2 regions of the Pseudarthrobacter xylosi genome follow, and region 1 is predicted to be linked to the other one. Evidence: riboswitches for the same ligand, from Rfam matches in the RefSeq annotation. Region 1 holds a riboswitch; the other holds the start of a gene.
The links. A riboswitch is a leader RNA that binds a small molecule or an ion and turns the genes downstream of it on or off. The one in region 1 is predicted to bind glycine.
Positions count from the first base shown of each region.

Region 1 (7,167 bases):
CTGGAGACGCTCGCCGAAGTCCCCGACGCGTTCGGTGCCGGGTTCGGAATTCAGCCGTTTTTCACCCGCGCCTTCTTTCACGTAGACCATGCCGTCATCCACAGCATTCGTCCCGTGGACCCCGGTCACGTGGAGTGGGTTACCCGCTGGTTTGTCCATGAAGACGCCGTTGACGGCGTCGACTACAACGTGGACGATTTGACAGCGATGTGGAAAATCACAAATGAACAAGACATTGCGCTGCTCACCGAGGCCTTTCAAGGTGTCAAATCTCGACACTGGACTCCTGGACCCCTCAGTGCAGCAAAGGAGCCGGCTATCAAGTCGGTCCTTTCTCAATACCTCATCATGATGGATGAGGACGAGTCCTAAGGCTCTGAACGGACCATAGTGCCCGCCTCCATTGCGCCCGCTGAGTCAGGCGGAGGCGGACGCGTACAAGAAATAGGCCACGCTGGTCGAAAAAAGACGTTCCTGTTGGATTCGCCCGATGTCTTGGAACTCGCCTACGGCCGCCCGCACTTAGGTGGGGTCGGCATCGCGCGTTTTCTGAACCATTCGCACGGACGCTCGGCCACAGTCCGATGACTTTCCAGCCCACACTCACTATCTGAAGGAAGACCGAAATGGCAGGAGGAGGCTGCGGCCACGCTACGCAAGAGTCGGTTCTCGAAAGCACGTTACGATTGTCGGCGAAACACTCTCGAGAGGGCGTGGCCGACCGGCACCTTAACGCCTGGATCCGACTTACCGAGTACGGCTGTTTCGGCTCGTACTCCGGGTCGCCATCGGGCCGGCGAGTCGATGCTGAGCACGGACTCGCCGGCCGCCCGGGCCCCACTGCACCGGTCGATGCCATCACGGTCGGAGCCGAAGATGGCTGCTGAGTCTTATCTACTCACCGTCGCAGACGTGATAGCCGAGACAACGGACGCCTGCTCCGTCGTGCTCGAGATCCCAACGGAGGCGCGTGAATCGTTCGCATTCCGGCCTGGCCAGTTCCTGACTGTTGCCGTGCCGAGCGAGCTCACGGGTGTTGCGGCGCGCTGCTACTCGCTCTCCAGCAGCGCGGTTGACGATACACGGCTGACGCTTACCGTCAAGCGCAGCGATGAGGGGTACGCCTCCAACTGGATCTGCGACCGCCTCCGCCCGGGGGATACCCTGCAGGTGCTCCCACCTAGCGGCATCTTCACCCCCGCCTCACTCGACGTCGACCTACTTCTCTTCGCAGCAGGCAGCGGGGTTACTCCCATAATGTCGATCGCCCGCAGCGCCCTTGCGGCTGGAACGGGTCAGGTCGTTGTCTTCTACGCCAACCGTGACGAACTGTCGGTTATCTTCGCCAGAGAATGGGCAAGCCTGAGCGCTCAGCACCCCGACCGGCTACAAGTCGTGCACTGGCTGACGTCAGTTCAGGGGCGTCCTACGCAGGAACAACTTGCCGCCTTTGCGGGCCAGCACTCCGCATCCGACGCTTTCGTTTGCGGTCCAGCAGCGTTCATGAAGTTGACGATTGCGGCGCTCGAGGAGCGCGGTTTCCCTAGGGATCGCTGCCACCAAGAGAAATTCGTATCGCTCCGCGCCAACCCATTCGGAGATGCCACCAGGGTCGCGGTGGAAACTGCAATGAGCGATCCCGTCAGTGGTGGGCTTGACGGGGGCAATGAGATTGACCCAGTGCGGCAGCCGGCCGCACTCGAGATCGAGCTCAACGGTAAATTGCACAACTTCGCTGACTGGACCCCAGATCGCACACTGCTTGAGTTTCTGGAGAGCAAAGGTGTGAAGGCGCCCTACTCCTGCCGTGAGGGCGAGTGCGGCGCGTGTGCGGTCCGTCTGCTCGGGGGCGAGGTCACGATGATTCGCAACGATGTTTTGGACGAGGAAGAACTTGCCGAAGGTCTTCGTCTTGGCTGCCAGTCACTACCGACCAGCGATCGGATCCGCGCTACGTATTCCTGACGGGTCCCGGGCATTCAACAGGGTGCGTGTGAAGGGACCCCCCACGCGGGCACTCGTTTGCTCCGACTACGCGCCTCTGCCGGGGCGGGAGCACACCAAATGAATTTCGAGGATGCCGGCCACTAGCCCGGCTTCTGCGGGCTGGCCCATCCCGGTCGCACTTAACTCCGGCACGAAGCGAACGTTTGCCATTTCCGTGTGTCCCCGAATCCAACGGGAGGCTTAGCGTGGGTGCAGCCGGTAAAAGTTCCCGGTCGCGGTGTTGTTCGCCTCGATGCTCGCAGTGTCGCGCCGGTAACGATCAGGATCTCGGGCTGCTCGCACCGGCTGTTGTAAGTGCGCCATAGCGGCACCGGCTCGCCGTCTCTCCATGTCCTTCCTGCCACTTACCGCAATTCGTCAGGACCTAACCTCGCCGTGTAAAGCATGAAGGTGCTCCCTGCGGGATGAGTGGTACCCAAACATTCGTCCAGAGGAGAAAACACGAGCCGCGTAGGGGTAGCGGTCGGCTGCCACGCCTATGACCTGCCAAATGCTCCGAGCGGTCGAGACTCAGAAGTGCGACCGATATGTCAGGTCGATGAGTAGATCCCTTAGTTGACGACGGCTCTCATCCTCTCGCAGTGCACCCCACATCGGGGCTGCACTTGCACCGTCCGCAGCCGACGTGACAACCTGCAGCAGCTCCGAGGGAAGACCGTCCTGGCCTAAATCTGTCGCCCATCGTGCTGCATCGTCCCGGGCAACTGCTTCGATAGCTGGAATGCTGACCAGTTGAGCGATTACGGCTGTACGATCTCGAGCCGAGGTCTGATCGGAGCGGTCCACGAAACACGCCCGAATGTAGCTACGCGCCAGCCGGCCAACCTGGGTATCTTCAGGGTCCAGTAACTCAAAAACATTGCAGCGAAAATTCTCGAGGGCGTCCTGAACAAGAGAGAGCAGGAGCTTTTCTCGAGTCGAGTAGTGGTAGATGAGTCCCCCTTTGCTGACGCCGGCCTCCGCGGCCACATCGTCTAGGCTCGCCGACATTCCTCGCGCACGGATTGTGCGCAAAGCGGCATCCAGCAAAATTCGCCGAGTCTGCTCCGGGGATCGTCCCGCGACTCGTCCCATCAGAGGCTCCTCGTCTTCGAATAGGGTTGGCTATCACGACATTGCCGCCGTCCACGAGGGAGCCCTAGCGTTCGCGAACTTCCGACTCATCTGTGGACCTCGAGTAGGCTCGACGGCGTCCGCACCCCAGCATAAGCTCCCGACTGTCGCAATTAACTTCAGGGAACACTACGGCGTTGGTATCCAAGCACACAGAGTTCTTAGCGCAGGAAGGGCACGAAGCTTCCGGGACGCTGATGTGGAGGAATCTGCGAAGCCAAGGTCGGCTCGATCCTAAAGTTCAGGTACCCACTCGCTTATCCTTTGTTTGGGTAGAGCCGGTGCTTAGAAACGGCCGCCATTCACTGTCGAACGGCTGTAATGGAGCAGAGTTAGCGCGATGATTGCGAGAGCCATCACGACACCCGCGTACAGATACACGACGTTCCTGAGACCAAGTTGCGGAACCAATAGCCCCGCAACCAAGGTTGGTACCCCGAATGCGATGTAGCTGTTGAGATAGAGGGACGACAGCAGCCCGCCGCGTTGCGTCGCTGGCAGGCCGGCGACCACGAGCCGTAGGCCGCCCTGGAACGCGGCGCCGAAACCGATTCCACCCATGATGCTTGCAGCAACAAAAGCCCAGACGTTGCCCAACGCCACAGCGGCAACCAGCGACGCAGCTCCAAAATTCAAGGCAAGACCACCAAGGATCATAACTTTGCCGCCTGCAAACCTGAGAGTCAGCACGCCGACAATGCCGCTACTGCCCGTGAGTGCGAGGATCGTCAAGGCAGCGTACGTGGGGGACTGAACCCCAAGCAATGTCTTTGTCATACTCGGGCCGGTCCCTAGATACAAGCCCAGCAGGGCCCAGCTGGCGCAGAAAAAACCTAGAGCTACCACGAACCGACTGCGGACCTCCTTTGGCACCGTCATCGTCGGGATTAGCGATCGCCAGGCGCCGTAGCGACGCGGGTGTTGTCTTTCAACGCCAGGGATGCCAGAAGCGCCGGCACCAGCGCACCGAGGAAAACCAGGTAAGACGCATGCAACGGGTCGGGGAAGAATTCCACGAGCACGCCTGTGATTAGCGCTCCGAGGCCGAGCGAGATCGGAGGTAACGCCCCACTGAGCATCGCCACGAATGCATGCCGGGGTGGAGGGGCGTAATCCAGGAGAGCAGCTCCCAGCGTCCCGAATCCAAGGCCCGAAGCTACTCCCTGGAGAATTCGTGCGATTACGAGTTGACCCACCCCGTCGGCAAAGGCAAGAAGGGTCATGGAAATCGCAGCGGTGAGCAGAGCTGCAAAGATGACAGGCTTTCTACCTACGTGGTCTGAGAGGCGCCCGGCCATCAACAAGGTTACGCCTAGCCCGAGGAGGTAGCCCGCGAAGACGACGCTCGTCATCAGGGGCGACAGACCCCACCGTTCCGCGTAAATGGGATGGAGCGGAGTGGGAGCCCCCGATTGGGCCGCGATCAATCCCAAACCCACGGCCACCACCGCGAAAGAATTGCGGACCCGACGGCAGCTTTGAAAGGGCAGATCATGAACAGTGCCGACTTCTGTCCACCCCTTATTCGGACTCATTCAACGGGCTCCTTCCCTTCATCAGCAACGCCACGCGGCCGTAGCGCAGACGATGGATTCGACTCTCGGTCCGCCGGGGGCGACGCGTTCGTTGGAGGGGCTGTTCAGCTATGTGACCATCTGCGGTTGGGACGATCTCTTTTCGCCTGTGGAACACGGTTGTACTCTCCTGGCGGATTTGGATGCGAAGCTGTGAGCAGGGTGCTGTCTTCCTGGCGGGTGCTGCCTGAGCTTTCAATGTGCGCGAGTTGGGCCGTGCTTTCCCAGCCGTTCTTGCGCTGCGGTGGCCAAGCGCCAGGCCGGCGCGGTAGGTAGAGCGGGCCGGAGGGCCGGACATGGCACTAAGGAATCCGATCTCGTCGGCTTCCTGCTGGAACTCCATAACTCAGGTGGCGCCGAAGTGCCACGATGATTCGGGTTCCTCCCCGCTCTGTACTGGACCTGAGAGTTTCCGTATTGCGCTGCTGATAGCAGCGCGCCGCTTGCACCGTCGGTGAGCCCGATATCCGGACTGCTCTCCAGAGTTGCCTTACCGCGGCGGTACGTGGGCCTGAGAGATTCCTGGGGAGGATTTGCTCCTACGGCGCCTGCTGAACGTACCGGCAGGTCTCTCCCGCCGCAGATCATGAGCGTGTGCCACTGGTGAGTGACACGGTTCACAGATTAGCTGCAGATCAGGTGAGGGGCAAGCTATCCGTTCCCGGACCTATTGACATGAGGCAACAGGGCTATCCCGTTCTACGTCGCACGGGGGGCGATCTCTCCGGGTCGATGGCGGAGCGCGGGAGTGGTCACAAGCTCCTTCCAACCCTGGGCCAGCGAGTCAAGAGTTGAGGGTGTTACCCGGCATTTCCACCCATGTAGATTTCTCTGCCTTTGAATCCTAAGTCGTGGAAGTTGCCGCGCTCTTTGGTTGGGGTGCCTCTACGGCTGCTCAGCCTCGAAACTGCGACATGCAAATTTCAAGGCGCTCTTTGCACATGGGAGTACGACTCGATCCTTCGTCGTCCTAAGGCCGTCAGCTAGTCAGAGGCGCCCCTGAACCGCCGGTAAACGAAGATGTCATCGAAAGAACAAAACTGGGTCTCGGCCGAGCATGAGGTCGGACCCGACGACACACAGACGAATGAATCAGGTAATACAGATAAACACGTTGACGAGTTCTTTGAATGATGTTGTACTTGTCTTAATTCACCAGCACTTACCCGGAGCTGGAACCAATCAAGCGGACTTGGGAGTCAACATGGCCAACTTTTCACGGCGTGAACTGCTTATAAGCGGTTCACGTTTGGGCGTTCTTGCGGGAGCCGCCCTTGCTGTACCGAGCTTTCTGACAGCCTGTGGCGGCCAGTCCAGCACATCCTCCGGCGGCGGCAAACTGGCTGAGCTTCAAGCCAAGAAGAGCGTCCGCATCGGAGTCGCGAACGAAAACCCGTACGGATTCGTAAATTCGAACGGTGAGGTTAAGGGTTTCATCGTCGAAACCTTGGCAGCCCTGCTCCTCCCCCTGGGAATCACGACTCTGGATCCCGTTGTCGTCCCATTTGATGCATTGATCCCCGGCGCAGCATCCGGTCGCTTTGACCTCATTGCAGGTGGCACTTATATCCGTCCGGAGCGCTGCCAGGCAGTCGCCTTCACCAACCCGGTTTACCGCTCAGGAGGTGCCTTCCTCAAGCGGGCGGGTGAGAATGTACCTGTACACAGCCTTCTCGATGTGGCAGCCAATTCTTCCGTGCGTATCGGTACGCAGACTGGCACGAGCCAGGTCGCTGAGATTGAGGACGCTAAGATCCCGTCTTCACAAGTAGTCAAGTTTGGCGCTGACACGGAGTCCATTGCGGCTCTGAAAGCCGGTCGCGTCGACGTCATCTACTACCCGAGCCTTCAGGCGGCGACACTGATCTCAACCAACCAGGGTGCCGTCGAACGTGTTGCGCCCTACGATCAGATCATGAAAGACGGTAAGCCCGTTTTCAATTACGGTGCACTGGCGGCGCGTACAGGCGATACTGACCTGATCGACGCTCTGAACAATGGCTTGAAAACGATCCGTGACGACGGGACGCTGAAGAAGATCTTCGCCAATTATGGCCTGACCGAAGATGAAATCCCCGAGGCGTCAGTTACTGCCGCCGACTTGTGCAAATGATCGCTGATGAACTTCCTTCCACCTCTGCTTGAGGGCCTCTATAACTCGCTCCTGGTAACCCTTGGAGCAGGTGCTGTAGCACTGGTGCTCTCCTTCGTTGCCGGTTTGGCGTTGATCACGCCCTGGCGTGCGCTCCGGGCGCCCGCCCGCATCTACGTTGAGATCTTCCGCGGTACGTCCGCATTGGTTCAGATTTTCTATTTCTTCTACGTCCTTCCTTTGGTGGGCATCGAGCTCAGCCCCATGACCGCCGGCATCATGGCTCTGGGCATGTGCTTTTCGGCCTACGGGGCGGAGATAGTGCGTTCGTCTATCCAAGCAGTCGACAAGGGTCAGTGGGAGGCGTCTCACGCCCTCTCA
Region 1 covers NZ_JBVAYT010000009.1:97,415-104,581, forward strand. Annotated here, with positions in the region: gene ACZY1F_RS17560 (aromatic ring-hydroxylating oxygenase subunit alpha) at 1-372, shown strand, start outside; gene ACZY1F_RS17565 (2Fe-2S iron-sulfur cluster-binding protein) at 877-1,965, shown strand; gene ACZY1F_RS17570 (TetR/AcrR family transcriptional regulator) at 2,518-3,081, opposite strand; gene ACZY1F_RS17575 (MFS transporter) at 3,406-3,852, opposite strand; gene ACZY1F_RS17580 (MFS transporter) at 4,008-4,655, opposite strand; glycine riboswitch at 5,076-5,182, opposite strand; glycine riboswitch at 5,184-5,281, opposite strand; gene ehuB (ectoine/hydroxyectoine ABC transporter substrate-binding protein EhuB) at 5,899-6,807, shown strand; gene ehuC (ectoine/hydroxyectoine ABC transporter permease subunit EhuC) at 6,814-7,167, shown strand, end outside.

Region 2 (7,167 bases), on a different contig from region 1:
GCCCACTGGAACATTGTGGGGACCAACTTCCGGGACCTTCACCTGCAGCTGGACGAAATCGTGGATGCCGCCCGGCAGTTCGCGGATGATCTGGCCGAGCGGATGCGCGCCCTCCACGCCCTGCCGGACGGCCGCAGCGCAACGGTGGCAAAGTCCACCAGCCTGGCCCAGTTCCCTGAGGGCCTCATCAACACCAAGGACGCCATCGAGCGGATCGTTGCTGCGCTTGAGGCTGCCGTGGGCACCATGCGCAAGGTCCATGACGAAGTGGATGAAGAGGATCCCACCACCGCGGACCTGCTCCACGAATTCATCGCCAAGCTGGAACAGTATGCGTGGATGGTGAACGCCGAGACCCTGAAGGCCTCCGCCAGCGTCACCGCCCCTGACGCCAAGTAGGACCCGGCCGATAGTGAGGCCACAAGCGCCCGGCGCCGGAATGACTTCCGACCCCGGGCGCTTTTTGTGCGCTCGCCGGCTTGCGGGCGGCGGGTGCCCTAGTCCGCCGTCGGAACTTTCCGGAGTACGACGGCGGCGAGGACTGCCGCACTCGCCATCAGTACCAGCGCAATTGCCGCAGTGGTGTGGACGCCCGAATCAAACGCCAGGCGAGCTGCACCGCGGAGCGCTTCAGCCAGCGGCGCAGGCAGGCTGGTGGCCAGCTCCACTGCCCCTGCCAAAGTTTCGCCGGCCTGGTGCACGGCAGTGCCTGACGCCGTTTCCTCCACCCCGGCCGGCAGCACGAGATTTCGCTGGTAGGAAGCGGTCAGGATAGAGCCCAGCACTGCAGTCCCCAACAGGGACCCCACCTCATAGCCCGTCTCCGAAATGGCGGCCGCCGCTCCTGACTTCTCAGCTGGTACGGACCCCAGGATGAGGTCATTGGAAATGGTCTCCGCCGTGCCCACCCCCAGGGCGAGGATCAGGAGCGCGGCCAGCAGGAGGGCCGGGCCGGAGCCGTGATCACCAAAGACTGCGATTCCGTAGCCGGTGGCACTCAGCGCCAGGCCACCCGCCACCACAAAGCCCGGACGCACTTTCCGGACCAGCGGCACCACTGCCAGGCCGGCCAGCACCGTGGCCACCAGGGCCGGGATCATTGCTATTCCGGCGGCCGACGGTGTCATCCCGTCCAGGAGTTGCAGGTGCTGTGCGAGGAAGAGAATGAAGCCGTTGAAGGAAAACAGTGCCAGCACGTTTGCCGTGATGGCGGTGCTGAACACCCGGTTGCCGAACAGGGACATGTCCAGCAGGGGGCTGGCCAGCCGCTGCTGGCGGCGAACAAAGACGACCCCCATGGCCAGGCCAAAGACAACAAGCCCCAACGGAGCGGCCCCGAAACCTTCGGTCGCCAGTTCCTTGATGCCATACACAACAGGCACCATAACCAGCAGGGACAGGGCGATGCTGGGCACGTCCACCCGTCCGGGCCGCGGATCCTTTGATTCCGGGATGAACGCGGGACCAAACGCCAGCAGGGGCAGCATGATGGGCACGGCGACCAGCAGGATGGCGCCCCACCAGAACTGCTCCACCAGCCAGCCGCCAAAGATGGGACCCAGGGCGGCGCCGCCGGAGAAGCCGGCTGCCCAAATGGCTATGGCCAGCCGGCGCCGGTTCGGGTCCGGAAAAATGTTGCGGATCAGCGACAGGGTTGAGGGCATCAGCATGGCGCCGAAGAATCCCAGCGACGCCCGTCCGGCTATCAGCCACTCCGCGCTGGGGGCAAAGGCTGTTGCTGCTGAGACCGCGGCGAATCCAACGCTGCCGGTCAGCAGCAGCCGTCGGCGCCCGATCCGGTCACCCAGGCTGCCCATGGCAACCAGCAATCCGGCGAGCACCAGGGGATAGGCGTCCACAATCCACAGCAACTGGACTCCGGTCGTTTCCAAGCTGCTCGCGATGGCCGGAAGCGCAAACGTCAGCGCAGTGTTGTCCACCGCAACCAGGAGCACCGGAAACATCAGCAGGGCCAGCGCGAGCCAGTCGCGCCAGGGCGCCTTGGCGGGCCCTGACGGCTGGACCTCGGCTGCGGACGCGGAGGTGCTTGGGGTGGTCTGGTTGAACTGTGCGGACAACGTCATGCTAATAACTATACCGTCCAGACGGTATAGTTAAGAAACGGGACCCGGAGCGTGCATGATTGAAGCCATGGCCAGAAATCCCGTCGCACGCGATGCAGTCCTTGATGCTTTTGAAGAACTCCTGATCGATGTGGGGGAGCGGGCTGCCACATTGGACGCCGTGGCCAAACGGGCCGGCGTGTCCAAAGGTGGATTGCTCTACCATTTCCCCAACAAGGAAGCGCTGATCGCTGCGGTACTGGAACGGTTGGACCGCCTGGCCGTCGAGGATCTGGCGCTGATGGCGGCAGCAGCCGATGGTGCAGCCACCTACTTCATCCGTTCCTCGGTCTGGTCCGATTCGCCGATGGACCGCTCCTTCGTGGCCGCCACTCGGCTGGCCGAAGTGGCCCATGAAGAGGCCCGGCGCCGCTTTGCCGCCATCCAGCAGCAGTGGTTGGACCTGATCGCGGCCGACGTCGGCCCGGCCATGGCGAAAGCCGTGCTGTATATGGGGGACGGGTTGTATTTCAACGCCATGTGGGAAAGCGGCACCACCGGGGACGGCCGGGTCCGCCATGGAGACATCGAGGAGCTTCTTGCCGCCGTGGAGCGGCTGCGGGACTGAACCCCGGAGACCTCATTTGCCCGGTGGCGCGGGGCGTAGGAGAATTGGACCTCGTGGCGGTCATCTGTGGCCGGCACGAAATCTGAATATGCCTTTGATCTGCGGCGGGAGAGTTCTGTTAGTAGGTACAACAGGCGCCGTAGGAGCAAATCCTCCCCAGGAATCTCTCAGGCCCACGTACCGCCGCGGCCAGGCAACTCTGGAAAGTGGCAGGCCGTCCGCCTGAAATATCCCGGATCACTCCGGAATGTCAGGACCGCTGTGCCCGCCGACGGTGCAAGCGCCAGCTTTGCGGAAGCAGGCTGCGCGGAACCCTCAGGTCCCAGACAGAGCGGGGAGGAACCCGAGTCGATGTGGCGTACCTTGCGCCGCCTTAGTAATGGAGTTCCTTGTGAGTGTTAATTCGGCCTCGGCCACTTTCGTTGACCGGCATATTGGCGCCCGCCGCCAGGCCGATATCGACTCCATGCTCAAGGCTGTCGGCTACGGCACGGTGGACGCACTGGTGGACGTTGCCGTCCCCGACTCCATCCGGCAGGCCAAGCCGCTGGCCCTCAAGGACGCCCTGAGCGAGGTTGAGGTTCTTGCGGAGCTGCGGAAGCTGGCGGCGAAGAACAAGACGGCTGTGCAGATGATCGGCCAGGGCTACTACGACACCGTCACTCCCGCGGTGATCCGCCGGAACATCCTCGAGGCCCCGGCCTGGTACACCGCTTACACCCCGTACCAGCCGGAAATTTCCCAGGGCCGGCTCGAGGCTTTGCTGAACTTCCAGACCATGGTCCAGGACCTCGTGGGCCTCCCCATCGCGAACGCCTCCCTGCTGGATGAAGCCACCGCCGTGGCCGAGGCCGTGCTGATGATGCGCCGGGCAAATAAGAACAAGGAGGCCCGGGACGGCAAGACCGTCCTGGATGCTGACTGCCTGCCACAGACCATCGCCATCGTCAAGGGCCGCGCCGAGGCGCTCGGGTTCGAGGTGGAGGTCGCTGACCTCTCCGCCGGCCTGCCCGAGGGTGTTATCAACGGCATCGTGCTGCAGCAGCCGGGCGTGTCCGGCCGGGTCTTCAACCACGCCGAGGTCATCGCAGCCGCCAAGGAACGCGGTGCGCTCGTCACGGTCGCGGCTGACCTGTTGGCGCTGACGCTCATCACCCCTCCCGGGGAGCAGGGCGCGGATATCGCCGTCGGCTCCACCCAGCGTTTCGGGGTGCCGTTGTTCTTCGGCGGCCCGCACGCGGCCTACATGGCCGTGGCGAAGGGGTTGGAGCGGTCCATGCCGGGCCGTCTTGTCGGGGTGTCCAAGGACGACGCCGGGACTCCCGCGTACCGTTTGGCGCTGCAGACGCGTGAGCAGCACATCCGCCGTGAGAAGGCCACGTCCAATATCTGCACAGCGCAGGCGCTGCTGGCCATCGTCTCCTCCTTCTACGCCGTTTACCACGGCCCCGACGGCCTCAAGGCAATCGCCGAGCGCGTCCACCGCCACGCTGCAGTCATCGCCGCATCGCTGAAGGCGGCCGGCCTGGATGTACTGCACACAACCTTCTTTGATACCGTCACGGTTTCCGTGCCCGGCAAGGCCTCGGCTCTTGTTGCCGCAGCCGAAGCCAAAGGCATCAACCTGCGCCACATCGACGGCGACACCATCGGCGTCTCGGCCGACGAAACCACAACCCCGGCCATCGTCGCCGGTGTCCTGGAAGTCTTCGGCGCCGACGTGGTGGACTTGGCCGCCGGCACAGACACCGAGTTCGCACTGGATACCGCCGTGCTCCGCACCTCCGAGTACTTGCAGCATCCGGTGTTCAACACGCATCGTTCCGAGACCCAGTTGCTGCGTTACATCCGCAGGCTGAGTGACCGGGACCTGGCGCTGGATCGGACCATGATCCCGTTGGGTTCGTGCACCATGAAGCTGAACGCCACCGCGGAGATGGAAGCCATTTCCTGGCCGGAGTTCGCCTCGATCCACCCGTTCGCCCCGGATTCCCAGACGGTGGGCTGGCGCGAGCTCATTGGCGGGTTGGAGTCTGACCTCGCGGAAATCACCGGCTACGATCAGGTGTCCCTGCAGCCGAACGCGGGCTCCCAGGGTGAGCTCGCGGGCCTGCTGGCGATCCGTGGCTATCACCTCTCCCGGGGCGATGACCAGCGCACGGTCTGCCTGATCCCGGCCTCGGCGCACGGCACCAATGCCGCCTCGGCCGTCCTGGCGGGCATGAAGGTGGTTGTGGTGGCCACGGCACCGGACGGCAGCATTGACCATGCGGACCTGAACGCCAAGATCGAGGCCCACCAGGATGTCCTCTCGGCCATCATGATCACCTACCCTTCCACCCACGGCGTGTACGACGCCGATGTCACTGAGATCTGTGACGCCGTGCATGCGGCGGGCGGCCAGGTTTACGTGGACGGCGCCAACCTGAATGCGCTTGTGGGTCTGGCGCAGCCGGGCAAGTTCGGCGGCGACGTCTCGCACCTGAACCTGCACAAGACCTTCTGCATCCCGCATGGCGGCGGCGGCCCGGGTGTTGGCCCGGTCGCAGCCAAGGCGCACCTGGCACCGTTTATGCCCGGTGATGCCAACAAGGCAGCCCACGAGTCCGGCTCCGCCGGATCAACAGGCGTGGCCATCAGCGCGTCCAACTACGGCTCCGCCGGTGTCCTGCCGATCTCCTGGGCGTATGTGAAGCTGATGGGCGCCGAGGGCCTGACCGAGGCGACGAAGTCGGCGCTGCTCGCGGCGAACTACGTTGCGGCACGGCTGAACGAGTACTTCCCGGTGCTGTACACGGGCGAGGGTGGTCTGGTGGCGCACGAGTGCATCCTGGACCTGCGTGAGCTGACGGCGAAGACCGGCGTGACCGCCGAGGATGTGGCCAAGCGCCTGATCGACTACGGTTTCCACGCCCCCACCCTGGCGTTCCCGGTTGCGGGCACGCTGATGGTGGAACCCACCGAGTCCGAGGACCTGGTGGAGATCGACCGGTTCATCGATGCGATGATCACCATCCGCAAGGAAATCGACCAGGTCGCCAACGGTGACTTCACCGTGGAGAACAGCCCGCTGCGCCACGCACCCCACACCGCGTCCGCCGTCGTATCCTCCGACTGGACCCGGGAGTACCCGCGTGAGCAGGCCGCCTTCCCCCTCGCCTCACTCAAGCAGGACAAGTACTTCCCGCCCGTCGGCCGCATCGACGGCGCCGCCGGGGACCGCAACCTCATCTGCTCCTGCCCGCCCATCGAGGAATTCGCGAACTAGAGTCAGGGCCCGGACCCGGCAAGCCGGAGTTTTCACGCGTGCTGCGCCCCACCGGCACCCTAGCCTCGCAAGCTCGGCCAGGGGACCCTGCCGGTGTGGGCCCAGAGGATGCCGGGGACCTACCGCCCTGACCGGAGGCTTTAGACTTGTGGCTACATGTCCGCACGTAGCCACGAGTACAGAACCGCGCACGAAACCCTGAGATTGGACACGGCCGCCTTGCGAGAATTCACCGCCCGCTTTGCCACAGCGGAGGAAATTGAGAACTGGGACAAGCACGTCACGGCCAACCCGAACGGCGGCAACATGCTGCAGTCCGCCGCCTACGCGTCCGTGAAGAACGGCAGCGGCTGGACCGCCCGCTTCCTGGTCCTGGAATCTGCCGGGACCGCCAGCTACAACCTGGTGCTGGAGAAGAAATTCCCCGTGCTGGGCCGCCTGTGGTACCTGATCAAGGGCCCCGACCTGGGTGCCGTCGAGGACCTCAAGCCGGTGTTGGACGCGTGCGCTGCGTTCGCCCGAAGCCGGAAGCTCAATGTCTTCACCATCAAGATTGAACCTGACATCACATCCACCCCGGAAGCCCGGGCGCAGCTTGCCGCCGCCGGCCTGGTGAAGACTCCGAACATCCAATCCAATGACTCCACCGCGCTGCTGGACATCGCAGCCCCGGAGAACCAGGTGTTCCGGTTCATCTCCTCCCGCGCCCGCAACGCGATCCGCCGGGCGGAACGCGAAGGCTGCGCAGTGGTGCAACCGGAGCCGAGTCCGGAAACGTACCGGGCGCTGTATGACCTGATGGCTGACACCGTGAACGCCAAGGGCTCCATGCCGTTGCGCAGCCTCGATTACTACACACGGTTCTGGGACGAATTCTGCAACCGCGGCCAAGGCAGCTTCTTTTTTGTTTATGAAGAAGGCAAACCCAGTGTGGGCGCCTTTGTGATCAACTACGGATCCAAGGCGACTTACAAGGACGGTGGCTCCACCCAGAACAGGAAGCAATACGGCGATTCGCACCTGGTCCAGTGGCAGGCCATCCGGAGAATGCAGGAACTCGGCTGTACCGAGTATGACTTCTGCGGCACACCGCCTTCCGCCCTGATCAAGGACAAGACCCACCACCTGTATGGCATGGGCATGTTCAAGACCAGCTTCACCAAGACGGTCACGGATTTCGTCGGCTGCTACGACTACGTGCTGTCACC
Region 2 covers NZ_JBVAYT010000002.1:25,323-32,489, forward strand. Annotated here, with positions in the region: gene ACZY1F_RS04180 (Dps family protein) at 1-399, shown strand, start outside; gene ACZY1F_RS04185 (MFS transporter) at 498-2,084, opposite strand; gene ACZY1F_RS04190 (TetR/AcrR family transcriptional regulator) at 2,152-2,691, shown strand; glycine riboswitch at 2,787-2,884, shown strand; gene gcvP (aminomethyl-transferring glycine dehydrogenase) at 3,083-5,959, shown strand; gene ACZY1F_RS04200 (lipid II:glycine glycyltransferase FemX) at 6,116-7,167, shown strand, end outside.
Region 2: it holds a riboswitch for glycine, as region 1 does, so the genes downstream of both, gcvP (aminomethyl-transferring glycine dehydrogenase) here and ACZY1F_RS17580 (MFS transporter) in region 1, are expected to answer to the same signal.